DNA from 2 places in the Allobosea sp. CCNWLY174 genome. Region 1 is predicted to be linked to the other one. Evidence: predicted binding sites of a transcription regulator. Region 1 holds the regulator's gene; the other holds the start of a gene.
The links. Region 1 encodes PhoB, which activates phosphate uptake and scavenging genes when phosphate is short. Its sites were predicted from a motif close to TGTCATNNANCTGTCAT; they were not measured.
Positions count from the first base shown of each region.

Region 2: V7S63_RS10445 (BtaA family protein) is a predicted target of PhoB. The motif match lies at 1,787-1,803, and genes of this name have one in related genera.

Region 1 covers NZ_JBBBBQ010000010.1:146,886-151,516, forward strand. Annotated here, with positions in the region: gene pstB (phosphate ABC transporter ATP-binding protein PstB) at 1-131, shown strand, start outside; gene phoU (phosphate signaling complex protein PhoU) at 171-896, shown strand; gene phoB (phosphate regulon transcriptional regulator PhoB) at 925-1,623, shown strand; gene V7S63_RS24035 (YnfA family protein) at 1,633-1,953, opposite strand; gene V7S63_RS24040 (GcrA family cell cycle regulator) at 2,031-2,579, opposite strand; gene V7S63_RS24045 (aspartate aminotransferase family protein) at 3,240-4,451, shown strand; gene argF (ornithine carbamoyltransferase) at 4,457-4,631, shown strand, end outside.
Region 2 covers NZ_JBBBBQ010000002.1:743,285-747,915, reverse strand. Annotated here, with positions in the region: gene V7S63_RS10450 (class I SAM-dependent methyltransferase) at 1-376, opposite strand, end outside; gene V7S63_RS10445 (BtaA family protein) at 373-1,623, opposite strand; gene msrB (peptide-methionine (R)-S-oxide reductase MsrB) at 1,953-2,384, shown strand; gene V7S63_RS10435 (PAS domain-containing protein) at 2,403-4,430, opposite strand; gene V7S63_RS10430 (acyl-CoA dehydrogenase family protein) at 4,550-4,631, opposite strand, start outside.

The DNA.
Region 1 (4,631 bases):
CGGCGCGCATCTCGCAGTATACCGCCTTCATGTATCTGGGCGAGGTGATCGAGTTCGACGCGACCAACACGATCTTCATGAACCCGCACAAGAAGCAGACGCAGGACTACGTCACCGGCCGCTTCGGCTGACGTTCTGAAAGCGCCGGCCAGACTCGAAGGATACGCCCGATGTCGGATCAACATATCGTCCGCTCCTACGATGCCGATCTCGAGGGCCTGCGCCGCAGCCTCGCCGAGATGGGCGGCATGTCCGAGCGCATGCTCGGCGACTCCACCGTGGCTCTGGTGCGCCGCGACACCGCGCTCGCCCAGAAAATCATCAGCGCCGACCAGCGCCTCGACAATCTCCAGCGCGAGGTCGAGGAAAAGGCGGTGCTGACCATCGCTCGCCGCCAGCCGCTGGCGAACGACCTGCGCGAGCTGATCTCGGCAATCCGCATCGCCGCCGACATCGAGCGCGTCGGCGACCTCGCCAAGAACATCGCCAAGCGCGCCGTCGCGATCTCCGGCCAGTTCTCGCCGCCGCATCGCGCCGTCGTCGGCCTCGAGCATATGAGCCGCCTGGTCCAGGCCCAGCTCAAGGACGTGCTCGACGCCTATGCCGCCAGCAACGAGCAGAAGGCGATGGATGTCTGGCGCCGCGACGACGAGATCGACGCGCTCTACACCTCGCTGTTCCGCGAGCTCCTGACCTATATGATGGAGGACCCGCGCAACATCACCTTCTGCACGCATCTGCTGTTCTGCGCCAAGAACGTCGAGCGCATCGGCGACCATACCACCAACATCGCCGAGACCATCCACTATCTCGTCACCGGCCAGTCGATCGACGAGACCCGGCCGAAGCTCGACACCACCAACATCCTCGTCGACCTGCCGGCGGCCAATGGCTGAACCGGCGGGCGCTTGAACGGACGCTGACATGCCCGCACGCATCCTGATCGTCGAGGACGAGGAGCCGCTCACCTTGCTGCTGCGCTACAATCTCGAGGCCGAGGGCTTCGAGGTCGACAGCGTGGCGCGCGGCGACGACGCCGAACTGCACCTGCGCGACCATACGCCCGACCTCGTCCTGCTCGACTGGATGCTGCCCGGCCTCTCCGGCATCGAGCTCTGCCGGCGCCTGCGTACCCGGCGCGACACCGAGCGCGTGCCGATCATCATGCTGACCGCCCGCGGCGAGGAGACAGAGCGGGTCCGCGGCCTTGCCACCGGCGCCGACGACTATGTCGTCAAGCCGTTCTCGCTGCCCGAACTGATCGCCCGCATCCAGGCGCTGCTGCGCCGCGCCAAGCCCGGCCATGTCGCCGGTCTGCTCGCTGCCGGCGATCTCGAGCTCGACCGCACCACCCGGCGCGTCCGCCGCGCCGGCGCCGAATTGCATCTCGGCCCGACCGAGTTCCGCCTGCTCGAATTCCTGATGCAGGCCCCGGGCCGGGTCTATTCCCGGGCGCAACTGCTCGACGCCGTCTGGGGTCGCGACGTCTATATCGACGAACGCACCGTCGACGTTCATGTCGGGCGCCTGCGCAAGGCGATCACGCCGGCCAATGCCAAGGACCCGCTGCGCACGGTGCGCGGCGCCGGCTACGCCTTCGACGAGACGTTTGCCCGCAGTTGAGCGCTTTTGTCAGCGCGGCGCGGCGATGATCACCGCTGCGCCGGCAAGGCAGAGCGCGGCGCCTGCCAGGTCGTAGCGATCTGGTAGCACCTTCTCGACCAGCGCCATCCAGGCCAGCGACGCCACGATATAGACGCCGCCATAGGCGGCGAAGGTGCGCCCGGCGGCTGGACTGTCGAGCAGGGCCAGCAACCAGGCGAAAGCCGCGAGCGATACCAGGCCCGGCAGCAGCAACCAGACCGGCTTGCCGAGCTTGAGCCAGGCCCAGAAGGCGAAGCAGCCGGCGATCTCCGCCAGCGCCGCGGCGGCATAGGTCGCGAAGGTCGCCATGGCGCTCTCCCGTGGTTCGCCCATGAAAAAGCCGGCCACGAGGGCCGGCTTTTCCGATTTTGGATGGTTACGCCGCCTCAGGCGCGGACGGGCTTGCGCTCGCGGCGCCGGTCGGCCGCCGGCTGGTAGGCGATCCGGGCATGATAGGCGCAATAGGGCATGCCGGTCGCGCTGCGGCCGCCGCAGAAGCGGAACTCCGGCGTGGTCGGGTCGCCCATCGGCCAGCGGCACATATACTCGCGCAGATCCATGATCGTGACCCGCTCGGAGAACGGCACGACCACGTCCTCGGCCGGCGCCGGAGCGCGCTCGACCTGTGCTTCGGTCGCGATTTCGGGTGCGAACTGCGGTGCCAGCGCGGTGTTGCCGCGGGTCAGCCCGGCGCCACCGTTCTGATGGCCGGCGGGATGGCTCGGCGGGCGGGCCGCCGGCTTGCGCGGGCGCGGCGTGGCCGAACCGGGGCTCTTGGCCCGGCCGGACAGGCCGAGACGGTGAACCTTCCCGATGACGGCGTTCCGCGTGACGCTGCCGAGCTCGGCGGCGATCTGGCTCGCGCTCAGGCCGTCATTCCAGAGCTTCTTGAGCAGTTCGACGCGTTCGTCGGTCCAGGCTCCGGCTTCGGTCATGGGGTTGCACCTGTCTTCGTCATGCTTCGCCAGCGGGCCGGCGAGGCATAGGGAGAGATCATGGCGGAATCCGATACCGGCAGCGTCCGTCACAAAACGGAAGCCGTTACGCCCGGAACTGACGATACAGGAGACGCCGCACGAGATGTCGTATCTGACGAAGAGGACCATACAAGATGGCCTGACTCGGCCACAAGAGTCGCCGAATCGTAATTCGGCTTTTCCCCAGCCAATCGCCGCAGACGGCCGGACAGTGAGTCTATTCGGCAACGCTGCCGCGAGAGCCGGATCCGATCAGGGTGGCATACCCTGATCGGTGAATCCGTCTCCCACTTTTGGAATGGAGACCGTTTTGCCCCAACGGCTTGCGGGAGAAGCCGTTGGGGACGGGCTCCAAGTCAGCCGGAATTGACAGGGCCGGGCCGGTTTTGCATAGTCGTGCGACGCAGCCGCCCCCAAGGGCGGCGCTTATGTTTTTGAGCGATCGGGATTTTCCTTTGATGCGGCTTGACGCGCGACGAGACGGCGGGAGCGGCCAGCGACGATAATGTCGCCGGCGGGTCGCATCGTGCCGGCATCATGCCGCCTTGCGTCCCATCCTGCCGTTCCCGGCCTGAGATTCCGCGCTATTTTCCCGTCTCGCCGCAAGGATTTTGCTCCATGAGCACCGCTTCCGCTTCTTCCGTTCTCCTGCCGACCTATGCCCGGGCCCCGATCGCGCTCGAGCGTGGCGAGGGCGCCTGGGCGATCACCGCCGACGGCACCCGCTATCTCGATTTCGGCGCCGGCATCGCCGTCAATTCGCTGGGGCACGCCCATCCGCATCTGGTCGAGGCGCTGACCGCCCAGGCGCAGCGGATCTGGCACACGTCCAATCTCTACACCATGCCCGAGGGCGAGAAGCTCGCCCGCCGGCTCTGCGAGGCGACCTTCGCCGAACGCGTCTTCTTCACCAATTCGGGCGCCGAGGCGAACGAGTGCGCCATCAAGATGGCGCGCAAGTACCACGCCGCGAAAGGCCATCCGGAGCGCTTCCGGGTCGTCACCTTCGAGGGCGCCTTCCATGGCCGCACGCTCGCGACCATTGCCGCCGGCGGCCAGCAGAAATACATCGACGGCTTCGGCCCGAAGGTCGATGGCTTCGATCAGGTGCCGTTCGACGACGAGGCGGCGCTGAAGGCCGCGATCGGCCCGGAGACCGCCGCGCTTATGATCGAGCCGATCCAGGGCGAAGGTGGCCTGCGCTCGGTGCCGATGCGTGTCCTCAAGCAGCTGCGCGAGCTCTGTGACGAGCACGGGCTGATGCTGATCTTCGACGAGATCCAGACGGGCGTCGGCCGCACCGGCAAGTTCTTCGCCTATGAGCATTCCGGTGTCGCTCCCGACATCATGTCGATCGCCAAGGGCATCGGCGGTGGCTTCCCGATGGGTGCCTGCCTCGCCACCGAAGAGGCCGCCTCCGGCATGACGCTCGGCACCCACGGCACCACCTTCGGCGGCAATCCGCTCGCCATGGCGGTCGGCAACGCCGTGCTCGACGTCATCCTGGCGCCGGGCTTCCTCGACCATGTCCAGAAGACGGCCTTGCGCCTGCGCCAGTCGCTGGCCCAGCTCAAGGATCAGCATCCCCAGGTGATCGAGGAGATCCGCGGCGAGGGGCTGATGCTCGGCCTCAAGCTCAAGACCCCGAACACCGATTTCGTCGCGCAGGCGCGGGCCGCCGGCCTGCTCGTGGTCGCGGCCGGCGACAATGTCGTGCGCCTGCTGCCGCCGCTGATCATCGGCGAGAGCGAGGTGGCCGAGGCGGTGGCGCGGCTGGACAAGGCGGCTGGCGCGGTCGAGGCGGAGCTCGCCCGGCCGGCAGCGGAGTGAGCATGATGTCTGCGACGCGTCACTTTCTCGATCTCTCGGATTTCTCGGCCGGAGAGCTCCGCTCCATCCTCAAGGCCGGCGAGGACATCAAGGCCCGCCGGCGCACGCCCGCGGCCGCTGCCGACCGCCTGCTCGAAGGCAAGGTCATCGCCATGATCTTCGAGCAGCCATCGCTGCGGA
Region 2 (4,631 bases), on a different contig from region 1:
TCACCACCCGCTCGAAACCGGCGCGGCCGAACAGCGCCTGCGGGTTGAAACGGGTTGCATCGGCCTGCGCCAGGACGATGCGCTCGGACAGCCCCGCCTTCGCCACCTGCTCGCGAGCGGTGCGCAGCATCTCCTCCGAGACGTCGAGCCCGTAGCAGCGCGTCAGCGGATAGCGCTGCGCGATCTTGATCAGGTTCCTGCCGGTGCCGCAGCCGATCTCCAGCACCGCCCCGCCGGGCGGCGGCTTCAAGCCGGTGATCAACCCGTCGCGGCCGAGCAGATAGAACTTGCGGGTCGCATCGTAGATGTGCCGCTGAAAACGATACATCCGGTCCATCAGACCGGCGGCATCCGCGTTGGCCTCGGCCGCGCTCACGCAGCCGCTCCGCGGACATAGAGATGGAAGGCGCCGTAGATCGAGGAGCGGTCGCGCGCTCCGAGCGCGCGGCTGCGCTCCTCCTGATACTGCCATTGCGCCAGGATCGCCTCCGGCACGCGGCCGGGCAGCAGCCGCTCGTCGGCGGCGGTGCGGAAGATCACGCGGGCGCCGGGCGCGGCGCTGCGGGTGATCTGCGTCCACAGCGCCGTCAGATCGGCATCGTTCATCCAGTCCTGGGCATCGAGCAGCACGAAGCCGTTGCAGCTTTCGGCTGGCTGCTTCTCGAGGAAGGCGGTGATCGCGCTCTGATGGTAGGAGACGCGCCCGGCGCGCGCCTTCACCGTCTCGAAATTGCCCTGCTCCAGATAGGGCGGCACCGCCGCATCCGGCTCGGTTCCGTAACCGCGGCCGAAGGCCTGCCAGGCGAAGTAGTTGGTCTTCAGGTCGAAGCCGCAGGCCAGCCGCTCCAGCCGGTGGCGCAGGACGGCGCGGATGCCGGCATCGCCATCGGCGGCCAGTGCCTTGTATTGCGCCGGCGGGATGCCGAGCCCATAGAGCGAGGCCGGCTGGCGCACCAGCCAGCGCACGAGCTTTGTCTCGAAGACCGGCGCCAGATGCCGGTCGAACAGCGCCCGTTGCTGCTCCATCGTCTTGGCCTGCAGCATGACGCGCGGATCGCAGCCGAGCCGGCGGGCGAGGAAGTGCCCGGTGCCGATGAAGCGGCCGAGCAGGCCGTAGCGGTAGAAATTGCGGGCGAAGAGCTCGATCCGGCGCTGGCCGGCGAGGTTGCGCCCCTCCCAATAGGCGCGGCTGACGGCGTCGAGCCGCGGCGCGATCAGCCGGTCATAGGTCTCGACATTGGCCTTGGACTGCGCCTGCCCGAAGAAGCGGCGGAAGACCGCATGATCGTCGATTTCGCGCAGGGCCGCGAGCTTCAGATGCCCGAGCGCGATATGGGCGCCGTTGAGGTCGATCGCGCTGATCTTCGCCGGATCGGCGGTGAGATAGGACAGGATGTTGCAGGAGCCCGAGGCGATCGCGACGAGATGGTCGCCGGGCTGCAGCGCCAGTGCCTCCATGTCGACGACCGGATCCTCCCAGATCTGCGGGTAGACCAGCCCGGAGAAGGCGAGCGTGAACATCCGCTCCAGCAGGCCGGCGCGCGAGAGCGGCTTGCTGCGATGGACGGCGGTGGTCAGCCCGAGGTTCGTCGTGCGCTTCACCGCGCGGATCGTCTGCGTCACGAAGCCCCTCGTTTCCGCCCATGGCGATGGCGAGCCGCTGGAGCCGGATTTGATCAGGTCGGATCGACCTGATCTGTGAATCCGCCTCCAAATTGATCTGGAGACCGCTTTTCCCCGCCTGCTTGCGGTGCAAGCTGGCGGGAGCGGGCTCTAGAGGAGTCGCGTGACGGTTGGGTGACGCAGAGCGACGCGGGAGGAGAGCGCCGTCGCCATTGAACGCGAACGTGAAAGAGCTCGCGTTGCGCCCCCGTGACATCAGGAAGACAAATCCCCATATCTTGCGCGACAATCGAACAAGAGCGCACGGAAAGGAGCCTCGCATGGGCCTGATGGACATGTTCGCCAAAACGGGAAAGCCCGCAGAGCGTGAATTCCCCTTCCAGCTCAGCGACGCCGAATGGCGCGAGAAGCTGACGCCGGAGCAGTACCGGGTGCTGCGCGGCCACGGCACAGAGCGGGCCGGCTCCTGCGCGCTGAACTTCGAGAAGCGCGCCGGCACGTTTTCCTGCGTCGGCTGCGGCCAGCCCTTGTTCAAATCGCACAAGAAGTTCGAGAGCGGCACCGGCTGGCCGAGCTTCGACCAGCCACTCGAAGGCGCGGTCGAGGAGAGCGAGGACTACAGCTACGGCATGCACCGGGTCGAGGTGCATTGCGCCAATTGCGGCGGCCATCTCGGCCATGTCTTCCCCGACGGCCCGCCCCCGACCGGCCTGCGCTACTGCATCAACGGCGTGGCGATGGATTTTGCGCCGGAGGTCTGACGGACTGCCGACGGCGGCTCAGGCTTTCGTCGGCCCGCGCCCGTCGATCAGGTCGCGGACGCGGCGTGCGAAGACCTCCATCTCGAACGGCTTGGTCATGATGTGCATGCCCGGTTCGAGATGGCCGTGGTTGAGCACGGCGTTCTCGGCATAGCCGGTGACGAACAGCACCTCGAGATCCGGGCGGTGCATGCGCGCCGCGTCGGCGAGCTGGCGCCCGTTCATGCCGCGAGGCAGCCCGACATCGGTGACGAGCAGGTCGATCGGCTGCTTGGTCTCGAGGATCTTCAGCGCCGAGGGACCGTCGCCCGCTTCGATCACGGCATATCCCAGCTCTTCCAACTGCTCGACGCAGAGCATCCTCACCAACGGCTCGTCATCGACGACGAGCACGGTCTCGCCGCCGGCGACCGGCGCAGGATCAGCGAAATCCGACGCGGCTTCGCCGGCTTCGACGACCTCGCCCATATGGCGCGGAAGATAGATGCAGATCATCGTGCCTTTGCCGGGCTCCGAATAGATCCGCGCCGCGCCGCCGGATTGGCCGGCGAAGCCGTAGACCATCGACAGGCCGAGCCCGGTGCCCTGGCCGATCGGCTTGGTCGTGAAGAACGGGTCGAAGGCCCGTTCAACCACGTCCGGCGTCATGCCTGTGCCGGTATCGGAGACGCAGAGCGAGACATATTGCCCCGGCTTCAGGTCGCGCGCCTTTGCTGCCCGCTCGTCCATCCAGCGGTTGGAGGTCTCGATCGTCAGCTTGCCACCATCCGGCATGGCGTCGCGCGAATTGATGCTCAGATTGAGCAGCGCATTTTCGAGCTGGCCGGCATCGGCGAAGACCGTCCACAGGCCTGCGGCGCCCACGGCCTCGATCGCGATCGTCGGGCCGACGCTGCGTGCGATCAGGTCGAGCATGCCATTGACCAGCCCATTCACATCGACCGGCTTCGGGTCGAGCGTCTGGCGCCGCGAGAAGGCGAGCAGGCGCTCGGTCAGGCTGGCGGCGCGGCGCACGGCGCTCTTCGCGCCGGTGAGGAAGCGCTCGGTGTCGGCGATCCGGCCCTGTGCGATCCGCGCCTGCGCCATTTCCAGGCTGCCGCCGATGCCGGCCAGAATGTTGTTGAAGTCGTGGGCGATGCCCCCGGTGAGCTGGCCGACCGCCTCCATCTTCTGGCTCTGGCGCAAGGCCTCCTCGGTTTTCATCAACTCCGCCGAGCGCTTCTCGACTTCCTGCTCCAGCGTCGCGTTGAGCTCCGCGAGAGCGGTCTCGGCGCGGCGGCGGGCGGTGATGTCCTGGAAGATGACGGCGACCTGCTTGCGGCTCGGCGGCTCGATGCGGACCGCAGCCAGCTCGAGATAGCGGCCCGTCGCGACCAGCTCCTGCTGGAAGCGGATCGGCTCGCCGGTGCGCAGCACGGCGCCATAGCGCGCGACCCAGGCGTCCGCCTCGTCCGGCACCATTTCGCGCAGTTTCTGGCCGACGACATTGGAGATGCCGGCATGGCGCTCATAAGCGTCATTGGCCTGGATATGGACGTAGTCGCTGTCGGAACCGTGCGGCCCGTCAAAGAACTCGATGATGCAGAAGCCTTCGTCGATGGCGTCGAACAAGCCCTTGTACAGCGCCTCGCTCTCGCGCTGCGCCCGTTCCGCCAGGGTTCGCTCGGTGACATCGGCCCCCTCGATGAAGATCGCGTTGACCTTGCCATCGCTGTCGCGGAGCGGCTGGTAGACGAAATCGAGGAAGCGCTCCTGCGTCGGCCCGCCGGGCTCGGCCTGGATCACGAAGCGCGCGCCATTCGCGGTATAGGGCACGCCGGTGCGATAGACGTCGTCGAGGATGCCCACGACACCCTGCGCAACGGCGTCCGGCAGCGCCTCCGCCACGGTGCGGCCGACGACCTCGCGATCGCCGATCAATCTGAGATAGCTCGGATTGGCGAGATCGAAACGGTGTTCCGGCCCGCGCAGCAGCGCCATGAAGGTCGGCGCCTGCTCGAACATCTGCGTCAGAATGGGGGCGATGAGGCCGGCGTCGCTGTGCACGTCGATCGTTCCGCAAATGTCGGGACGGGAATGCTCCGACACGACAGAATGCGCGGCGGCGGCGGCTGGTTCCTTCGCACGCGGGCGCAATCGAGGAAAGATCGATCTGTCCGCCTCCGTCAGACCTCCGGCACCGCCCTTCTGGCCAGCGTCACCGCATCGACCGCCAGCGGCAGGTCGCCGAAATGCCCGGACCAGTGC